Regions from separate parts of the Streptomyces sp. S186 genome, predicted to be linked through region 4. Evidence: riboswitches for the same ligand, from Rfam matches in the RefSeq annotation. Region 4 holds a riboswitch; each other region holds the start of a gene.
The links. A riboswitch is a leader RNA that binds a small molecule or an ion and turns the genes downstream of it on or off. The one in region 4 is predicted to bind cyclic di-AMP.
Positions count from the first base shown of each region.

Region 1: it holds a riboswitch for cyclic di-AMP, as region 4 does, so the genes downstream of both, ACRAS8_RS14040 (NlpC/P60 family protein) here and ACRAS8_RS09275 (M23 family metallopeptidase) in region 4, are expected to answer to the same signal.
Region 2: it holds a riboswitch for cyclic di-AMP, as region 4 does, so the genes downstream of both, ACRAS8_RS21435 (transglycosylase family protein) here and ACRAS8_RS09275 (M23 family metallopeptidase) in region 4, are expected to answer to the same signal.
Region 3: it holds a riboswitch for cyclic di-AMP, as region 4 does, so the genes downstream of both, ACRAS8_RS19230 (M23 family metallopeptidase) here and ACRAS8_RS09275 (M23 family metallopeptidase) in region 4, are expected to answer to the same signal.

Region 1 covers NZ_CP193932.1:3,353,792-3,358,110, forward strand. The annotation lists gene pcrA (DNA helicase PcrA) at 1-1,229, opposite strand, end outside; cyclic di-AMP (ydaO/yuaA leader) riboswitch at 1,479-1,653, shown strand; gene ACRAS8_RS14040 (NlpC/P60 family protein) at 1,662-2,798, shown strand; gene ACRAS8_RS14045 (hypothetical protein) at 2,960-3,313, opposite strand; partial or broken gene ACRAS8_RS14050 (C40 family peptidase) at 4,011-4,319, shown strand, end outside.
Region 2 covers NZ_CP193932.1:4,948,866-4,953,184, reverse strand. The annotation lists gene eno (phosphopyruvate hydratase) at 1-797, opposite strand, end outside; gene ACRAS8_RS21435 (transglycosylase family protein) at 1,055-1,750, opposite strand; cyclic di-AMP (ydaO/yuaA leader) riboswitch at 1,758-1,927, opposite strand; gene ACRAS8_RS21430 (transglycosylase family protein) at 2,187-3,296, opposite strand; gene ACRAS8_RS21425 (cytochrome P450 family protein) at 3,531-4,319, opposite strand, start outside.
Region 3 covers NZ_CP193932.1:4,468,701-4,473,019, forward strand. The annotation lists gene ACRAS8_RS19220 (PP2C family protein-serine/threonine phosphatase) at 126-1,250, shown strand; gene ACRAS8_RS19225 (DUF2332 domain-containing protein) at 1,298-2,458, opposite strand; cyclic di-AMP (ydaO/yuaA leader) riboswitch at 2,880-3,026, shown strand; gene ACRAS8_RS19230 (M23 family metallopeptidase) at 3,038-4,319, shown strand, end outside.
Region 4 covers NZ_CP193932.1:2,203,847-2,208,165, forward strand. The annotation lists gene ACRAS8_RS09270 (GntR family transcriptional regulator) at 145-831, opposite strand; gene ACRAS8_RS09275 (M23 family metallopeptidase) at 1,072-1,851, opposite strand; cyclic di-AMP (ydaO/yuaA leader) riboswitch at 1,865-2,020, opposite strand; gene ACRAS8_RS09280 (M16 family metallopeptidase) at 2,319-3,701, opposite strand; gene ACRAS8_RS09285 (M16 family metallopeptidase) at 3,740-4,319, opposite strand, start outside.

The DNA.
Region 1 (4,319 bases), 1.1 Mb from region 4:
GCCTTGGCGTCGCCGGCGTCGGTGAGCCGGTCGATCTCGTCGGCGACGAACTGGGCCTCGTCGTGCTCGGTGTCGGCGACATAGCCGGTGATCTTGGGGCCGGCGCCGGCGTCCGTCCAGAGGTTCTTGGGGCGGCGGTTCTCGTTGCGCTCGATGACGGCGTTGGCGGCGGAGAGGATCGTCTGCGAGGAGCGGTAGTTCTGCTCCAGCAGGATCGTGGTGGCGTCCGGGTAGTCCTCCTCGAACTGGAGGATGTTGCGGATCGTGGCACCGCGGAAGGCGTAGATCGACTGGTCGGCGTCACCGACGACGCAGAGTTCGGCGGCGGGCGTCTCGTCGGTGCCGGGGCCGACGAGCTCGCGGACGAGGGTGTACTGGGCGTGGTTGGTGTCCTGGTACTCGTCGACGAGGACGTGGCGGAAGCGGCGGCGGTAGTGCTCGGCGACGTCCGGGAACGCCTGGAGCAGATGGACCGTCGTCATGATGATGTCGTCGAAGTCCAGGGCGTTGGCCTCGCGCAGCCGGGCCTGGTACATCGCGTACGCCTGGGCCAGGGTCTTCTCGAACCCGTCGGCCGCCGTGCCCGCGAAGGTCTCCTCGTCGATGAGCTCGTTCTTGAGGTTGGAGATCTTCGCGCTGAACGACTTCGGCGGGAAGCGCTTGGGGTCCAGATCGAGGTCGCGGCAGACCAGGGCCATCAGGCGCTTGGAGTCGGCCGCGTCGTAGATCGAGAAGGAGGACGTGAAGCCCAGCTTCTTGGACTCGCGGCGCAGGATGCGGACGCAGGCGCTGTGGAAGGTGGAGACCCACATGGCGTTGGCGCGGGGGCCGACCAGGTCCTCCACGCGCTCCTTCATCTCGCCCGCGGCCTTGTTGGTGAAGGTGATCGCGAGGATCTGGCCGGGGTGGACGTGGCGCTCGGCGAGCAGGTGGGCGATGCGGTGGGTGAGCACCCGGGTCTTGCCGGAGCCGGCGCCGGCGACGATCAGCAGCGGGCTGCCGCTGTGAACCACGGCGGCCTTCTGCTGGTCGTTGAGCCCCTCCAGGAGCGCCGCCGGGTCGATGGCCGGGCGGGCGGCGCCGTCGCGGTAGTACGGCTCCCTGGGCGCGGGCGCGTCGAACCTCCCGCCGAAGAGGTCGGCGGGCATCTCCTCCGGGGCCGGGCCGTGCTCGTCCTCGTCCGGGGGGCCGAGATCCGCCAGGAAGCTGTCGTCAAAGAGGCTGCTCATCGCCCACCGAGTCTAGGCGGCCGCACTGACAAGCGGTTGTGGAGTGGCGGATTGGCCGGTAATGCATCGGATGGGGCGGTACCGTGTGCGGCCGTGCGCAAACCTGGGGCCGCTCACATTCAGGTCACGAAAAGGTTTCGGGCATATCGAACACCAGCCTTCACAGGGGCCACACGAGTTGGCTACGGTCTCGCTCGGGCAGCCCGCCGTCCCAGCGGACGACAGCGTCCGCACGGGCCGCCCCCGCCGAGTCCGGCCCTGCCGTCAGGCACCCGGAGCCGGGGACCCACACGCACCACCGGGGTGAATCGACCGGTGCGGCCGTCGCCAGGCGGACGCACGGGTCGTAGGGCAAGCCTTCCGTCAGCACACCGCCCGAGCCCGAACCCGACAGCTAACCCGGTAGGCGGTCCACGGAAGGAGTCGCCGGCCTTGGCGTCCCACCGCAAGCCGCGCACCCCCATACTCGCCACGCCCGGCGGCCGTCGCACGGCGGCCGGGCTCACCACCGCCGCCCTGGCCTCGGTCACGCTGCTCTCGCAGACCGCGAACGCCGCCCCCAAGGCGCCGCAGCCGAGCATCGAGGAGGTCAAGCAGAAGGTCGACGACCTGTACCAGCAGGCCGAGGTGGCCACCCAGAAGTACAACGCCGCCAAGGAGCAGGCGGACGGCCAGCAGCGCACCGTGAACCGTCTGCTCGACGAGGCGGCCCGGCGCGCGGACAAGATGAACGAGTCCCGGCGCCGGCTGGGCGCGTTCGCCTCGGCGCAGTACCAGACGGGCGGGATCAACCCGACCGCCCAGCTGATGCTGGCCAAGGACCCGCAGCAGTTCGTCGACCGCAACCACCTGATGGAGCAGCTCACCGGGCGGCAGAAGCAGGCGATCACGGACTACCAGGAGCAGGCCGCGGCCGCCGCCCGCCAGCGGACGGAGGCGACCCACAGCCTGGAGGGCCTCCAGGAGTCGCAGGCATCCCTGAAGGAGACCAAGCGAAACGTTCAGGCCAAGCTGGCCGAGGCCCGGCAGCTGCTGTCCCGGCTGACCGCCCAGGAGAAGGCGCGGCTGGCCGAACTGGAGCGGCGGAAGGAGGCGGAGGCTCAGCGGAAGGCCGCCGAGCAGGCCCGGAAGGAGGCCGAGAAGCGGCGGCAGCAGCCCGGCGGCGGCACCGGCACCGGCCAGGACTCCGGCGGCGGCACGTCCGACGGCGGCACCTACTCCACCAAGGCCGAAAAGGCGCTCGCCTTCGCCCGCGCCCAGATGGGCAAGCCCTACGTCTGGGGCGCGACGGGGCCCAGCTCCTACGACTGCTCGGGCCTGACGCAGGCCGCATGGAAGGCGGCCGGGGTCGATCTGCCGCGCACCACCTGGGACCAGGTCAAGACCGGCACCCGGATATCCACCGACCATCTCCAGCCCGGTGACCTGGTGTTCTTCTTCAACGACATCAGCCACGTCGGGATGTACATCGGCGGCGGCAAGATGATCCACGCCCCGCACCCGGGAGCCAGCGTCCGGGTGGAGTCGATCTACTACATGCCGATCTACGGGAGCGTCCGGCCCGGGTAGCCGGCGTACGGGCGCGCGCCCCGCGTCCGTACGAAGGCCCCACGGCCACCCCCACACACGCCACCGCGCGGTCATCCTCCGCCTCCGGAGTAGTACGGAGCGGGAGCGGGATGACCGCGCGGTGAGCCGTCGGACGGTACGGGGGCGGGCGCCCGTGGGGCTCAGGTCCAGAGCACCGCGAGGAAGATGTTGAACATGGTGAGCCCGCCGACCGCGCCGAACAGCGGCTTGGGGAGCTTCTCCTCGTCGCGCTTGACGTAGACCAGCGCCAGGATCACCACCAGGACGGCCATCTTGATGCCGATCTTGATGTTGTTGAGCGACGCGCCCTGCATCTGGTTCAGGCCGACCAGCACGATGCCGGTGACCAGCATCGTCAGCGCACCGTGCAACATCGCCGGCACGAAGCGGGCGGTGCCCGCGCCCATCGCCTTCATCTGCGTCAGGAAGCCGCCCAGAAGGGAGGCGATGCCGATGATGTGCAGGGCGACGAAGACATTGATTACTACGTCCATAGTGCTGGATCGTATCCGTCCCATAGCACGCCCTTTCCGGCAGGGCGCCCGCGATGCCCGCTTCGGTCAGGGCCCGCCGCCGCTCGGCTCCGCCACGGGCGGCGGGCCGGTCATCCCCGCGTCGCACGCGGTCGGAAACGGGCAATGCCGGGCAAGGGGGTTTCTCGTCCTGACCCCGGGCCTAGCTTCCTCCTTCAGACGACCGGGCCCGCACCCCGCCGGTCGCCTTCGCCTCGCAGGGAAGGAAGTGACGGCTCCCATGGCGTCGCACCACACGGCCGGTGAGCGGCCGCCGCTCGTAACGCCGCCGGCCCTGGCCCGTACCGCGCGCAGCACCCGCAGCGGGCTGGTGCTCGTCGCGGACCCGCAGCGCTATCTGGACGGCGCCACGGTGCTGGAGCGCACGGGCAGCCACCAGGCGACCGCGGTGGCGGGCTGGGGCCGCCGCCTCGGCAGCGTCCGCCGGCTCGGCAGCCACCCCACGACCACCACGGACCACCCACCGGATCCCACCGCCCCACGGCTGCCGGAGCAGGCCGGACCCCACGTCGCGGAACAGGCCGGACACCACACCGCTGTGCAGACGGGACCCCAAGCCGCGGGACGGCCGGCTTCCCGCGCCCCGGAACGCGCCGCCCCGTACGCCGCCGAGTGCTCCGCCCCACGTATTCCGGAGCCGGCCGCGGGGGCGGCCGCACCCGCCCCGGCGCCCGGTGAGCGCGCCGCCCGGGCGGTGGCCTTCGCCCACGCCGCCCTCGGCAAGCCCTACGCCTGGGGCGCGACCGGCCCGTCCGCGTACGACTGCTCCGGGCTGACCCTGGCCGCCTGGAAGGCGGCCGGCGTCACCCTGCCCCGGACCACCTACACCCAGATCACCTCCGGCGCCCGCATCGGCTGGCCCCAACTCGCCCCAGGGGACCTGGTGTTCTTCTACTCCGGCATCAGTCATGTGGGCCTCTACATCGGCGGCGGCGAGATGATCCACGCCCCGCACCCGGGAGCGCCC
Region 2 (4,319 bases), 2.7 Mb from region 4:
TACTTGCCGTCCTTGTAGAACTCGGAGGCGGCGACGTCCAGGGCGAGCGCGATGTCCTGGCCGGGGACGTAGCCGGCCTGCTTGATGGCCTCCAGGATGAGGTCCAGGGCCTCGCGGTTGGAGCCGAGGTTCGGGGCGAAGCCGCCCTCGTCGCCCAGGCCGGTGGCCAGGCCCTTGGCCTTCAGGACCTTCTTGAGGGTGTGGTAGACCTCGGCGCCCCAGCGCAGTGCCTCGGAGAAGGACTCCGCGCCGATCGGGGCGATCATGAACTCCTGGATGTCCACGTTGGAGTCGGCGTGCGAGCCGCCGTTCAGGATGTTCATCATCGGGACGGGCAGGACGTGCGCGTTCGGGCCGCCGAGGTAGCGGAACAGCGGCAGGTCGCTGGCCTCGGAGGCGGCGTGCGCGACGGCGAGCGAGACGCCGAGGATGGCGTTGGCGCCCAGCGAGCCCTTGTTGTCGGTGGCGTCCAGGTCGAACATCGCCTGGTCGATCAGCCGCTGCTCGGTCGCGTCGTAGCCGACCAGCTCCGGGCCGATCTGCTCGATGACGGCGAGAACGGCCTTCTCCACGCCCTTGCCGAGGTAGCGGTTGGGGTCGCCGTCCCGCAGCTCGATGGCCTCGAAGGCGCCGGTGGAGGCACCGGACGGCACGGCGGCACGGCCGGTGCTGCCGTCGTCGAGGCCGACCTCGACCTCGACCGTGGGATTACCTCGCGAGTCGAGAATTTCGCGGGCTACGACGACGTCGATGGACGGCACGTTGTCTCCTTCATGAGTGTCTGGAGTTCTCGGCATGAGCCTAACGGCCCTGGCGGGATCCGCTCGCCCGTGGCCCGCCCCGTGGGACGGAAAACCCCAACAAGCGAGCCAAAAGCCCAGTTCACGGGAGGTTTCCGCGCAATGTTCGCTATGCGGGGAACGCTGCGCCGGGCCGCCGGCCGGGCCCGGGAACGGAGAAGCCCCGCCGTGGCGCGCTCGGGGGTACGCGCCGCGGCGGGGCAGCTCTCGCGGGTCGCTCAGGCGACCGGTACGGCTCGGATGGCCGGTACGGCTCAGACGCTGAGCTTCTGACCCGGGAAGATCAGGTTGGGGTTGCCGCCGACGACGGACTTGTTGGCGGCGTAGAGCGCCTTCCAGTTGGTGCCGTGCGCCTTGGCGATCTTGGCGAGGGTGTCGCCCGCCTTGACGACGTAGGTGTCGCCGGTGCGGTGCGAGCGCTCCGGGGCCGGCTGGGCCTTCTCGGTCTTCTCGCGGGCCGGGGCGGACTTCTCGGCCGGGGCGGACTTCTTGGTGGTGCCCTGGCTCTTCTTGGTGGTCTCGGTGCCCTGGCTCTTCTTGGCGGTGGAGCCGGAGGGGTTGACGTTCGCGGCGGGACCACCGGAGGTCAGGCCGCCGGCGGCGGCGCAGCCCCAGGCACCCGGGCCCTGCATGGCGAGCAGCTTCTCGGCGACGGCGATCTGCTGCTCCTTGGTGGCCAGGTCGGCGCGGGGCGCGTACTTGGTACCACCGGCGGCGGCCCAGCTGGAGTTCGAGAACTGCAGGCCACCGTAGTAGCCGTTACCGGTGTTGATCGACCAGTTGCCGCTGGACTCGCACTGGGCGACCTTCTCCCAGGTGGCGACCGAGGCGGCGGAAGCAGAGGTGGCGCCCATCAGCGGGACGGCGACGGCGGCGCCGGCGACACCGGCCAGGGTGGCGACGCGGACGGCCTTGGAGCTGCGGCGGTGCTTGCCCTTGTTGATCAGCATCGTGCGTTCGTTTCCTCACCGACGCCTACGAGGTGAGCTGTCGGGTTCGGGCCGTGTGAGCTGCCCGGCCGCGTGTGCTGCACACACGGCTTCACCCCAAGCCGGCTGACCCGTTTTCACGGGCGGGGCCGGCACTTACCTTGGGTCCCCCGCTCCTGCCTTCGGCGCTTGCGCGTCGTCGACTCCGACCGCCGGCAGGATTCGGCGTGCGATCGAAGGGCCCGCTTTGGCGAGCGGTCCTGACCGTAAGCAGTAACCCTGTTGGTGTTCAAACCCCATCTTCTGAACCAAGTTGACCGTTTTTGATCAATGCACGGGCCATTTCCGCAGGTAGACCCCGGTATGGGAACGGGGGACGGGGCGCACCCCGCCCCCCGCAACGAGAGCCATATCTCACTTTTACGGAACGGCATGAAAACCGGCGAACTGCCGGTAACTACCCCTGCTTCCGCCCGAGATCGAGCAGCTGACCAGGCTGGATCAGGTCCGCGTCGGAGCCGATCACGTTCTGGTTGCGGTGGTAGAGCGCGGGCCAGCCGCCCGGCAGGTCATGGCTCTCGGCGATCGCTGACAGGTTGTCACCCGGGTGAACGCGGTAGCCGCCGTCGTCCGCCGGGCGCGTCCGGGGCTCCGTCCCGCCACGCGAGGCGTGTCGGCCGCTGCCGCCGTTCCGGGCGTCCCCGGTGTCCGTACCGTCGCCCGGTGCGCCGCGGTGCTTGCCGGTGGCAGGGGGTGTGGGGTGCGTCGGGTGAGACGGCTGTGTCGGCTGCTGTGTCGGCTGCTGCGTCGGGTCCGTGGCGTCGGACGAGCCCGACGGGTCGGTCGGTGCGGACGGGTCGGGCGAGGCGGGTGAGTCCGACGGGTCGTCGGACGGGGAGGCCGACGGTGTACCGGGCGTACCCGATGCCGGGTCGGACGGGGACGCCGAGTCGGAGGGGGTCCCGGAGTCGGACGGGGACGGCGAGTCGGACGGTGAGTCGGACGGTGAGGGGGTGGCGGAGGGCGAGCCGGACGGGGTGGACGGGTGGGCGGACGGATCGGGTGTGGCCGGCGGGGAGGCCGGGGCCTGGGAGCCGGAGCCACCGTCGGACGGCTCGGGGGTCGGCGTGCCCGGGCCGGCGTCGCCCGCGTCACCCGCGTCATCCGTCCCGCCGGAGGAGCCGCCGGAGTGGCCGCCGTGCGTCGGGCGCGGCGACGGGCGGCTGGTGGCGCCCGGGTCCACGCTGGGCGCGGGGCCGCCCTTGGTCAGTCCGGCGTGCAGCGCGCAGCTGGGGAACGCGTCCGGGCCGCGGTCGTGGAGTATCGCCTCGGCCACGGCTATCTGCTGGGCGCGACTGGCGAGGTCGGGGCGGGAGGCGTAGGCGGAGCCGCCGTAGTCGTCCCACATCTCCTGGGTGAGCTGGAGGCCGCCGTAGAAGCCGTTGCCGGTGGCGGCGCTCCAGACCCCGCCGCTCTCGCACTGTGCGACCCGGTCCCAGGTCGAGGCGTCGGCGGCGTGCGCACCGCCCGCGGTGAACAGCGGCAGGGCCAGGCCCGCGCCGGTCACTCCGGCCGTGACAAAGATGGCCGGTGCCTGTCGGGGGCGACGGTGCCGACCGTTCCCGGAACGCATGCGGTTGCCTTTCGCGCGGCGGTTGAGTTGTCGGATCGGCGGTTGCGAGGGGTGCCGTGCGGCAGCCCGGGGCCGCCCCCGATCGTCGGAGGAAAGGTAGCCGGGGTCACGGGCAGTCACAAGCCGGTGTAGCGGAGATCACGCAATGGTCACGTATGTGACGGAGCGTCAATTCTGCGGCTGTCGCTGGTCAGGCCCCGGTCGGGACGACTCGGGCGTGAACTCGGGCGACTGCTCGGGCGTGAACTCGACCGGCAGGGTGCGCAGTCCACGCATGATGAGCCCGCCGCGCCAGCGCAAATCGTCCGGTTCCGCCGCAAGTCGGAGGTCCGGGAGGCGGGTCAGCAGCGTCGCGAGCGCGGTCTGTCCTTCGAGGCGGGCGAGCGGTGCGCCGAGGCAGTAGTGGATGCCGTGCCCGTATCCCAGATGCGGGTTGTCACGCCGCGTGAGGTCGAGTACGTCCGGCTCGTCGAACCGCGCCGGGTCGCGGTCGGCGGCCGCCAGCACCACCAGGACCGGGTCCCCCTCGGCGATCCGCTGCCCGCCCAGCGTCAGCTCCCGGGTCGCGTACCGCCAGGTGGCCAGTTCCACGGGCCCGTCGTAGCGGAGCAGCTCCTCGACGGCGGTGGCGAGCAGCTCGTCGTCGCCGGCCGCGAGGGACTTCTGGAGCAGTTCGCGCTGGGCGGGATGGCGGAGCAGTGCGTAGGTGCCGTTGCCGATGAGATTGACCGTGGTCTCAAATCCGGCAAACAGCAACACAAAGCACATAGCGGCCGCCTCGTTCTCGGTGAGGTGCTCGCCGTGGTCGGAGGCCCGGATCAGGCCGGAGATCAGGTCGTCGCCCGGGGCACCGTCCTGGAGGGCGGCGCGCTTGCGGTGGATCAGCTCGGCCAGATAGGTCCGCATCTTCTTCACGGAACGAGCGACTCCGCCGCGCGGGCCGCCCCCGTGCCGGAT
Region 3 (4,319 bases), 2.3 Mb from region 4:
GACCCGTGGGAACGGCGTACGACGGCACGGCGGCGGCCGGCAGCGGAACGGCGGCGCGCGGCGGCCGCGGCGGTGCCGGGACCGCGCCGGGCGTCACCGGGCGGGCGGAGTGGAGGCCGGTGCGGATGCTTCGAGGCGGCGAGGCGGCGCGGCGGGCGCGCCGGGAGCGGACGACCCCGCCCGGCCGCCGGCTCGCGCGCCGGCTCCCCGTCGCCCTGGTCGTCATCGGCGTGCTCTTCGACGTCGCCACGCCGGCCCGGTACACCGCGGCCCCGTTCTTCTCGGCCGCCCCCTTGATCGCGGCCCCGCTGTACCCCCTGTGGGCCACCGCCGGCATCGCCCTGGCCGCCGTCGTCAGCGAACTCCTGCTCGCCGTCTTCCACGGTGTCGAGGACTACCAGCAGTCGGCGACCGAGGTCAGCACCGTCGTCGTGGTGGCCCTGCTCGCGCTCGCCATCAACCGGGTCGTCCGGGCCGGCGAGGCCCGGCTGGCCTCCGAGCGGGACGTCTCGGAGGCCGCCCAACGGGCCGTCCTGCCCGTGCCGCCCGCCCGTCTGGCCGGTCTCGCGATCGCCGCGCGCTACGTCGGTGCCCGGGCCGGCGCCCGTATCGGCGGCGATCTGTACGCCGTCCAGGACACCCCGCACGGCGTGCGGATGATCGTCGGCGACGTCCGGGGCAAGGGCCTGGAGGCGGTGGAGGCCGCGGTGGTCGTGGTCGGCGCCTTCCGGGAGGCGGCGGAGCAGGAGGCCACCCTGGAGGCGGTCGCGCACCGGCTGGAACGGGCCCTCCGACGGGAGGGCGCGCGCCGCGCCGGCCTCGATGAGCAGGAGGGCTTCGCCACGGCCGTACTGGCGGAGATCCCCGCCGGCGACCGGTCCCTGTTGCGCGTCCTCAACCGCGGCCACCCGCCCCCTCTGCTGCTCACCCCCGAAGGCGGCCTGCGGGAGCTGGTCCCGTCCACCGCCGCGCTGCCGCTCGGCCTGGGCGACCTGGGCGGCCGGCCGGACCGTTCGGACGAGACGTTCCTCCCGGCCGGGGCGCTGCTGCTCCTGTTCACCGACGGGGTGACCGAGGCCCGGGACCGGGCCGGCCGGTTCTACGACCCGCGCGCCCGGTTGCGCGGCAGTCAGTTCAGCGGGCCCGACGACCTGCTGGACGTGGTGGTCGAGGACGTCGCCCGGCACACCCGCGGGGGCCCCGCGGACGACATGGCCCTGGTGGCGGTCCAGCGCCCCCTGGGGGCATAGGGCACTGAGGGCGCCTCCTCCGGGCCGAGCTCGGCCGCCCCGTGCGCCTACGGCAGTGCGGGGCCGAGCCAGCGCACGTGCTGGCCGTGCGGGCCCGTCAGGGCGACCGGGCGCTCGTCCAGGGCGAGGGTCAGCAGCAGGCCGTCGTCCGGCCCCGTGGAGCGGTGCTCCGGCGCGCCGATCCACGGGAGCACGCTGTGGTGCTCCTGGGAGATCCAGTGGCCCCCGCCGTCCCGTTCGGCGAGCAGCGACCGCACGAGGCGGGCGAACTCCTCGCGCCGGGCGGGCGGAAGGTAGTTCAGCACCGAGCTGTGGAACACCACGAGGGTCGCCTCGGGCGGCGCCTGGGCGGCCAGCGCCGGCAGCTCGTCGATCAGGTCGCCGCGCACCAGGACCGGGCGCGGCGCGCCCCGCACCGCCTCGACGGCCGCCGAGAGCCGCGCCGTACGGGCCTCGTCGCCGGGCCAGACGAGGGCGCGCAGCCAGCGCAGGTCGTCCGGCTCGCCGACCGGGTCGAGCGGGTCCAGGTCGATGCCGCCGCGCCAGACGATCTCGGGCGGCGTGCCGGGCAGTGCCGCCGCGTCGCCGTCGCCGCCGGGCGGGGGGCCGCTGGTCCGGCAGGTGAAGGTGACCGGGCTGTCCGCGGCGCCGCCCGTGAGGACCGCGCCGCCTTCCCCGCCGTCGCTCCCGTAAGGGCCGTACTCCCCGGGCCGCCCCTCCTGGACGTACCGGTAGCGGTAGCGGTCCGGGTGCAGGCACAGCCCCGCCGAGGTGCCGACCTCCAGGAGGGCCAGCGGCTGCGGCAGACGGGCCAGCAGGGGCAGCAGCGTGGCGCAGCGGGCCGGTTCGTTGGTCTGGGTGGCGCGGCTCATGATCACCGCGCGGACCTCGTCCCAGTGCCGGATGGTCCACTCGCGCCAGCGCCCGTACGCCGACTCGCCGCGCGGTCCCGACTCCGCGTGCGGGCCGTCGAGATAGCGCACCGCGGCGAGCAGGAGGTTGGGCTGCTGCTTGTTGCCGGCCGGCAGCGAGGCCGCGAGCAGCTCGCACAGTTCGTCGTCCCGGCCGATCCGGGCGGCCAGCTCCTCGTGGGCGTCGGACCGGCCCCGCGCCTGCTGCCAGGAGAACTCCCGGTACCTGGCCGCCACTTCCTGCGGGTTGCTGACGGAGTTCCCGGCGTTTCCGGTGTTCGCGACGTTGACGACCATGAGGCGACGTTATCGCCCTCACGCTCCGTGATCGCGATGCGCCCCTCCGCATAACAACTGGCGCACAATCGTTGCGAGATCGTTTGGTCGAGCGGTGTCAACTCGCCCCGTTTACGGACGAGATGACAGCAAAAGTCCTCGCCCGGGCTCCTGTGAGGGGCTTTCGGAACGCCCGCGGATTCGTGGGAACGCTTGGATTTCCCTCGCCGTCTCTATTACTGTCCGATAACGGAGCGCGGTCGTCCCAGCCGTCGCCAGTGGCGGCACCGTGCGCCGACGCCGAATCCTGTACGCGCTGTTCCCGCACGTCCAGAACGCCCTCATGTCACCCGCCCGAGCCGACGGTTCGAACGGTTGCGACCCGTGCCTCGACCCGTGTCGACTCGCCCGGATCGGCCGGTTTCGCGGGCGCTGTCGGGTCCGCCTGGAAATGCCGGGAATTGAGTCGAGGGAACCGGGGAACCACCATCTTGGGGTGAATCGGGCGCCTCTCGCCAGGGGGTGCTTGTAGGAGACCTTCCTGCTCCGAACCCGTCAGCTAACCCGGTAGGCGAGAAGGAAGGAAAGGAGAGCGCCCCCGTGGCGTCCAACAGGCCCGCGCCTCATGGCCCGTCCACCCATGGCCTCGGCGGCCCCGCCGACTTCGGTGCCGCGGTCGGTCTCGGTGGCCCCGCCGGTCTCGGCGTCCCCACCGGTCCCGGCTCTCCCGTCGTGCCGGCCCAATTCCCCGTGGCCCACGGGGAATTGACGGACGGCATGCCGCCTCAGGAGCCGTTCCTCCATGACCAGTCCTCCCAGGCGGCCCGGACATCGCCGGTGCCCCAGGCACCCCAGGGGCCCCAGGGCGAGCCGGCGCAGGGCCGGCCGTCCGGTGACGAGCCGGCCCCCGGCCTCGCGGGCGACGGCGACGCGGACGACTGGCTCCCGGGCGACGAGGCGGACGACGGCGACGCCGGCCGCTCTCTCCGCGGCCGGCACCGGGTGGCCAGACCGCGCGGCGTCGGTCTCGCGCGCGGCGGCACGGCGCTCGGCGTCGGCGTGATCGCGGCGGTCGGCGCGAGCGGGGTGGCCGCGGCCGAGGGCCGGCCGCCGGTGCCGATATCGATGCCCGACCCCGGCGGGGCGGTCGACGACACCGCCGGGACGCTCCAGGACGCGCCCGCGACGCTCTCCGCCGCGGCCGCCGGCAGCACCGCGGCGCCCTCCCGGGCCGCTGCCGCCCCCGAGGCCGCCGGGGCCACCCGCCCCGCGGGCCCGGCCGAGGCGCTGCGCCACCGCATCCTCCAGCAGGCCGACACCCGGCAGGGCACCGGGGAGCAGGCCGCCGCCCCGCAGACGGCCCAGGACGCGCCCGGCCCTCAGCCGGAGGCCGCGGAGCCGACCGCGACCACGGAGGAGGCGGCGCAGCCGCAGGGCACGGCGGCCGCGGAGACCGAGCACCAGGCGGCGGCGCCGGAGGCCCGGCACCCGGTGGCGGAGGCCGAGCACCCCGCCCACCAGGCGAAGACGTCCGTCGCCGCCCCGGTCTCCTCGTACACCCTCGGCACCGGCTTCGGGCAGGCCGGTGACCGCTGGGCCGCGGAGCACACCGGGCAGGACTTCACCGCCCCAACGGGCACGCTGGTCAAGGCCGTTCACGACGGGACCATCACCCAGGCGGGCTGGGCCGGTGCCTACGGCTACCGCATCGTCCTCACCCTCGACGACGGCACGGAGCTGTGGTTCTGCCACCTGTCCTCGATGGTCAGAACGGCGGGCCGGGTCCACACGGGCGACGTGATCGGCCGCGTCGGCGCCACCGGGAACGCCACCGTCCCGCACCTCCATCTGGAGGTCCGTCCGGACGCCGGCGCCCCGGCGG
Region 4 (4,319 bases):
TACGGAAACAGGAACGGGGAACGGGTGCAGATTATGGAGCGTGAAGGGCCGGGTACGAGCACTCCACCTTCATCTCCTCGCCTTCTCGACATCCTCACCCACACAAGCAATTCCTTTTCCGCCTCTTTGTATACGGGGCCATTGTTAAGCCCGGGCGCGTGCCGTGTTGACGGGGCGTTTCGGGTCCCTCACAGCGGGAGCGGCGCGCCGCAGCCGGTACACGGGAAGCGACCGTTCGATGTGCGCCGCCATGAGGGCACGCGCCCGTTCCGCATCACCCCGGGCCACCGCGTCAAGTACGGCACCGTGCTCGTCCCACGATGCGGTGACTCGGGACGGTGGCTCCATGACGTACATCCACTCGATCTTGCGTCGCAGCTGGGTGAGAAGCGCGGTGAGGCTGGGGCTGCCGGCCGCCTGGGCGAGCGTTTCGTGGAACCAGCCGTCCAGTTGGCGCAGGTCGGCGGGGTGGCCGTGCCGGGCCCGCTCGCGGCCGAGCCGTACCAGGCCGCGCAGCACCTTCAGATGGGCGGAGGTGCGGCGGGCGGCAGCGCGGGCGGCGCCCAACGGCTCCACGAGGGCGCGCAGATCGAGGAGGTCGGCGGCCTCCTGCTCGGTCAGTTCGGCGACACAGGCGCCGGCGTGATGGCGGGTGGTGACGAAGCCTTCGGACTGGAGAGTGCGCAGCGCTTCCCGTACGGGGACCCTGGATACGCCGTACCGCGCGGCGAGAATGTCCTCGATCAGCCGACTGCCCGGCGCCAGCGCGCCGGAGACAATATCGTCGCGAATCGCCGTGCACACCGCATGCGCGGAAATATGGCCTCGCATCGTCCGTGCCTCCGCCGTAATCCCCGGGAACGCCGCCCCTCTGACAACATTCCCTGACCCTATTCGACCATGGGGAATTCTCCCTCGGGATCTCGTGAATCCACCGGAGCTTTTCGGCCGATGCGCGGCCACTCCCGCGGACCCTGTGCCGGCCTTTCCCGGGATACGGCGGAGCCCCGGCCTGCCGGGGTGGCGGGCCGGGGCTCCGGGGGACGGTGTTGCGGCGGAGGTCCAGATGGGTCAGACGGTGACGCCGTGCGCGCGGAGGTAGGCGACCGGGTCGATGTCCGAACCGTAGTCCGGGCCGGTCCGCGCCTCGAAGTGGAGGTGCGGGCCCGTGGTGTTGCCGGTGTTGCCGGAGAGGGCGATCTGCTGCCCGGGGGTGACCGCCTGGCCGACCGTCACCCCGATCGACGAAAGGTGACCGTATTGGGTGTACGTACCGTCGTTCATCTTGATCACGACGTTGTTGCCGTACGCGCCGCCCCAGCCAGCCTCGACGACGGTGCCCGAACCGACCGCGTGAACGGGAGTGCCGTAGGCGGCGTGGAAGTCGATGCCGGTGTGGCTGCCCGAGGACCACAGGCCGCTGGACGCCTTGTACGCCGTGGAGACATAGGAACCGGTCACAGGGGCGACGAAGGTGTTGAGGCGCTTGCGCTCGGCCTCGCGGGCGGCGCGCTCCTTGGCCGCGCGCTCCTCGTCGGCCTTCTTCTTCGCCACCTCGGCGCGCCGAACGGCCTCCGCCTCGGCCTTCGCCCTGGCCACCGCGGCCTCGGCGGCGGCCTGCTGCGCGTCCGCCTGGGCCTCGATCCGGACGGCGAGTTCGTCACCCATCACGACGGCCTGCTGGAGGCCGGTGTCGTGGGGAGCGGGCTCGTCCGTGGCGGCCAGCGCGGGCGACGCCACGGAGGCCACGACACCGGAGGCGGCGAGGGTGGCTATGCCGGCGAGGTTGCGGGTGGTGCGAGCGGTGCGACTCGCGCGGCGGTGCTTCCCGGTGGCACGGGTGAACGCCATGTAGGGGCTGGTCCTTTCCTTCCTTCTCGCCTACCGGGTTAGCTGACGGGTTCGGAGCAGGAAGGTCTCCTACGGGCCCCTCCGGGGAGGCGCCCGATTCACCCCAAGGGACATGTGGGTCCCCGGCTCCCCTGGCTCGCGCCATACGGGGACTCGGCGATGACTGTCCGGTGCCACTGGTGTGGCGGACTTGTGACGAACAGCCGGACCGACGCTAATCGGGACAACTTTCGATCGGCAAACAGAACCGGATTTTTGTGCGCCACGCCACACGCGAATCGGGCAACCGGCACAACCGGCCGGGCACCCTCGACCGTCCGCGCAGCGCGGTTCCCACGGTCATTCTCACCGCTGACCCGGCGGGACATGACGCACACGCGAAGCGGCTCCCGTGGCAAGTGCCTGCCACGGGAGCCGCTTTGTCGACAGATGACGAGCCGTCGGGTGAGGGCCCGTCACACCGAGGGTCAGCCGCTGACGACCGTCGCCTCGCCGATGCCCAACGCCTTGACCGGTTCGGCGATCTGGGCCGCGTCACCCACCAGGACCGTCACCAGCCGGTCCACCGGGAAGGCGTTGACGACCGCGGCGGTCGCCTCGACGGTGCCGGTCTCCGCGAGCCGGACGTACAACTGCGCCTGGTAGTCGTCGGGGAGCTGCTGCTCCACCTGGTCGGCCAGCGTGCCGGCGACCGCCGCGGCGGTCTCGTACTTCAGCGGCGCGACACCGACGAGGTTCTGCACCGCGACATCGCGCTCGGCGTCCGTCAGCCCCTCTGCCGCGAGGGTGCGCAGCACCGTCCACAGGTCCTGGAGGGCCGGCCCGGTGGACGCGGTGTCCACCGACCCGCTGATGGCGAGCAGGGCGGCGCCGGTGGCCCCCTCCGGGGACGACGGGGCGGTGGAGCGCAGTACCTGTCCGAAGGAGCGCACCCCGTAGGTGTAGCCCTTCTCCTCGCGCAGCACGCGGTCCAGACGGGACGTGAGGGTGCCGCCCAGGCAGTACGTGCCGAGCACCTGGGCGGGCCATACCTGGTCGTGCCGGTCGGCACCGATCCGCCCGATGAGCAGCTGCGTCTGGACGGCACCGGGACGGTCGACGATCACCACGCGGCCGGTGTCGTCGGCGACTACCGGCGAGGGCTTCCACGGTTCGGCGGTGGAGCCCGTCCAGGCGCCCAGGGTGTCGGCCAGCGCCGCGTCCAGGTCGACGCCGGTGAAGTCGCCGACGATGACGGCGGTGCCGGTGGCCGGGCGGACGTGGGCGTCGTAGAAGGCCCGGACGGCGGCCGCGTCGATCCGCGCCACGGTCTCCTCGGTGCCCTGACGGGGCCGCGACATCCGGGAGGTGGCCGGGAACAGCTCCTTGGAGAGCGCCATCGCGGCACGCCGGGCCGGGTTGGCCAGCTCGTGCGGGATCTCGTCGAGGCGGTTGCGGACCAGCCGCTCGATCTCGCTGTCCGGGAAGGCGGGGGCGCGCAGCGCGTCGGCGAGCAGGCCGAGGGCGCGCGGCAGCCGGGAGGCCGGGACCTCCAGGGAGACCCGTACACCGGGGTGGTCGGCGTGCGCGTCCAGGGTGGCGCCGCAGCGCTCCAGCTCGGCGGCGAACTCCTCGGCGGTGTACTTGTCGGTGCCCTCGGACAGGGCGCGGGCCATGATCGTGGCGACGCCGTCGAGGCCCTCGGGCTCGGCCTCCAGGGGCGCGACGAGGTTGACCTCCACGGCGACGACCTGCTGGCCGGGGCGGTGGCTGGTCAGGAGGGTCAGGCCGTTGGCCAGCCGGCTGCGCTCGGGGGCGGGAAAGGCCCACGGCTTGGGGGCGCCGCCCCGGGGCTGCGGGTGGAATTCCATGGTGCTCACGGGGGCGTCTGCGGGGGTGGTGGCGTCGGTCACTTGGCCGCCTCCTCTTCCTCGGTGCCGGCGGCGTCGGTCTGCGCGGTGGGCTCGTAGACGAGCACGGCGCGGTTGTCGGGGCGCAGCCGGGCCTTGGCGACCGCCTGCACCTCCAGCGGGCTGATCTCCAGGACGCGCTGGACGGCGGTCAGCGCGAGCTGCGGGTCGCCGAACAGGACGGCGAAGCGGCACAGTTCGTCGGCGCGGCCGCTGACCGTGGCGAGCCGGTCCAGCCATTCGCGCTCCAGCTGGGCCTGGGCCCGCTCCATCTCCTCAGGAGTCGGGCCCTCATCGGCGAAACGGGCCAGTTCCTCGTCGACAGCGGCCTCAATGGCGGGCACCTCCGTGCCGCCGGACGTCTTCACGTCCAGCCAGCCCAGCGAGGGCGCACCGGCCAGCCGCAGCAGGCCGAAGCCGGCGGCGACCGCGCTCCGGTCACGGCGCACCAGGCGGTTGTACAGGCGCGAGGACTCACCGCCGCCCAGGATGGTGAGCGCGATGTCGGCGGCGTCGGCCTCGCGGGAGCCGTCCTGCGGGAGGCGGTAGGCGGCCATCAGGGCCCGGGAGGGGACGTCC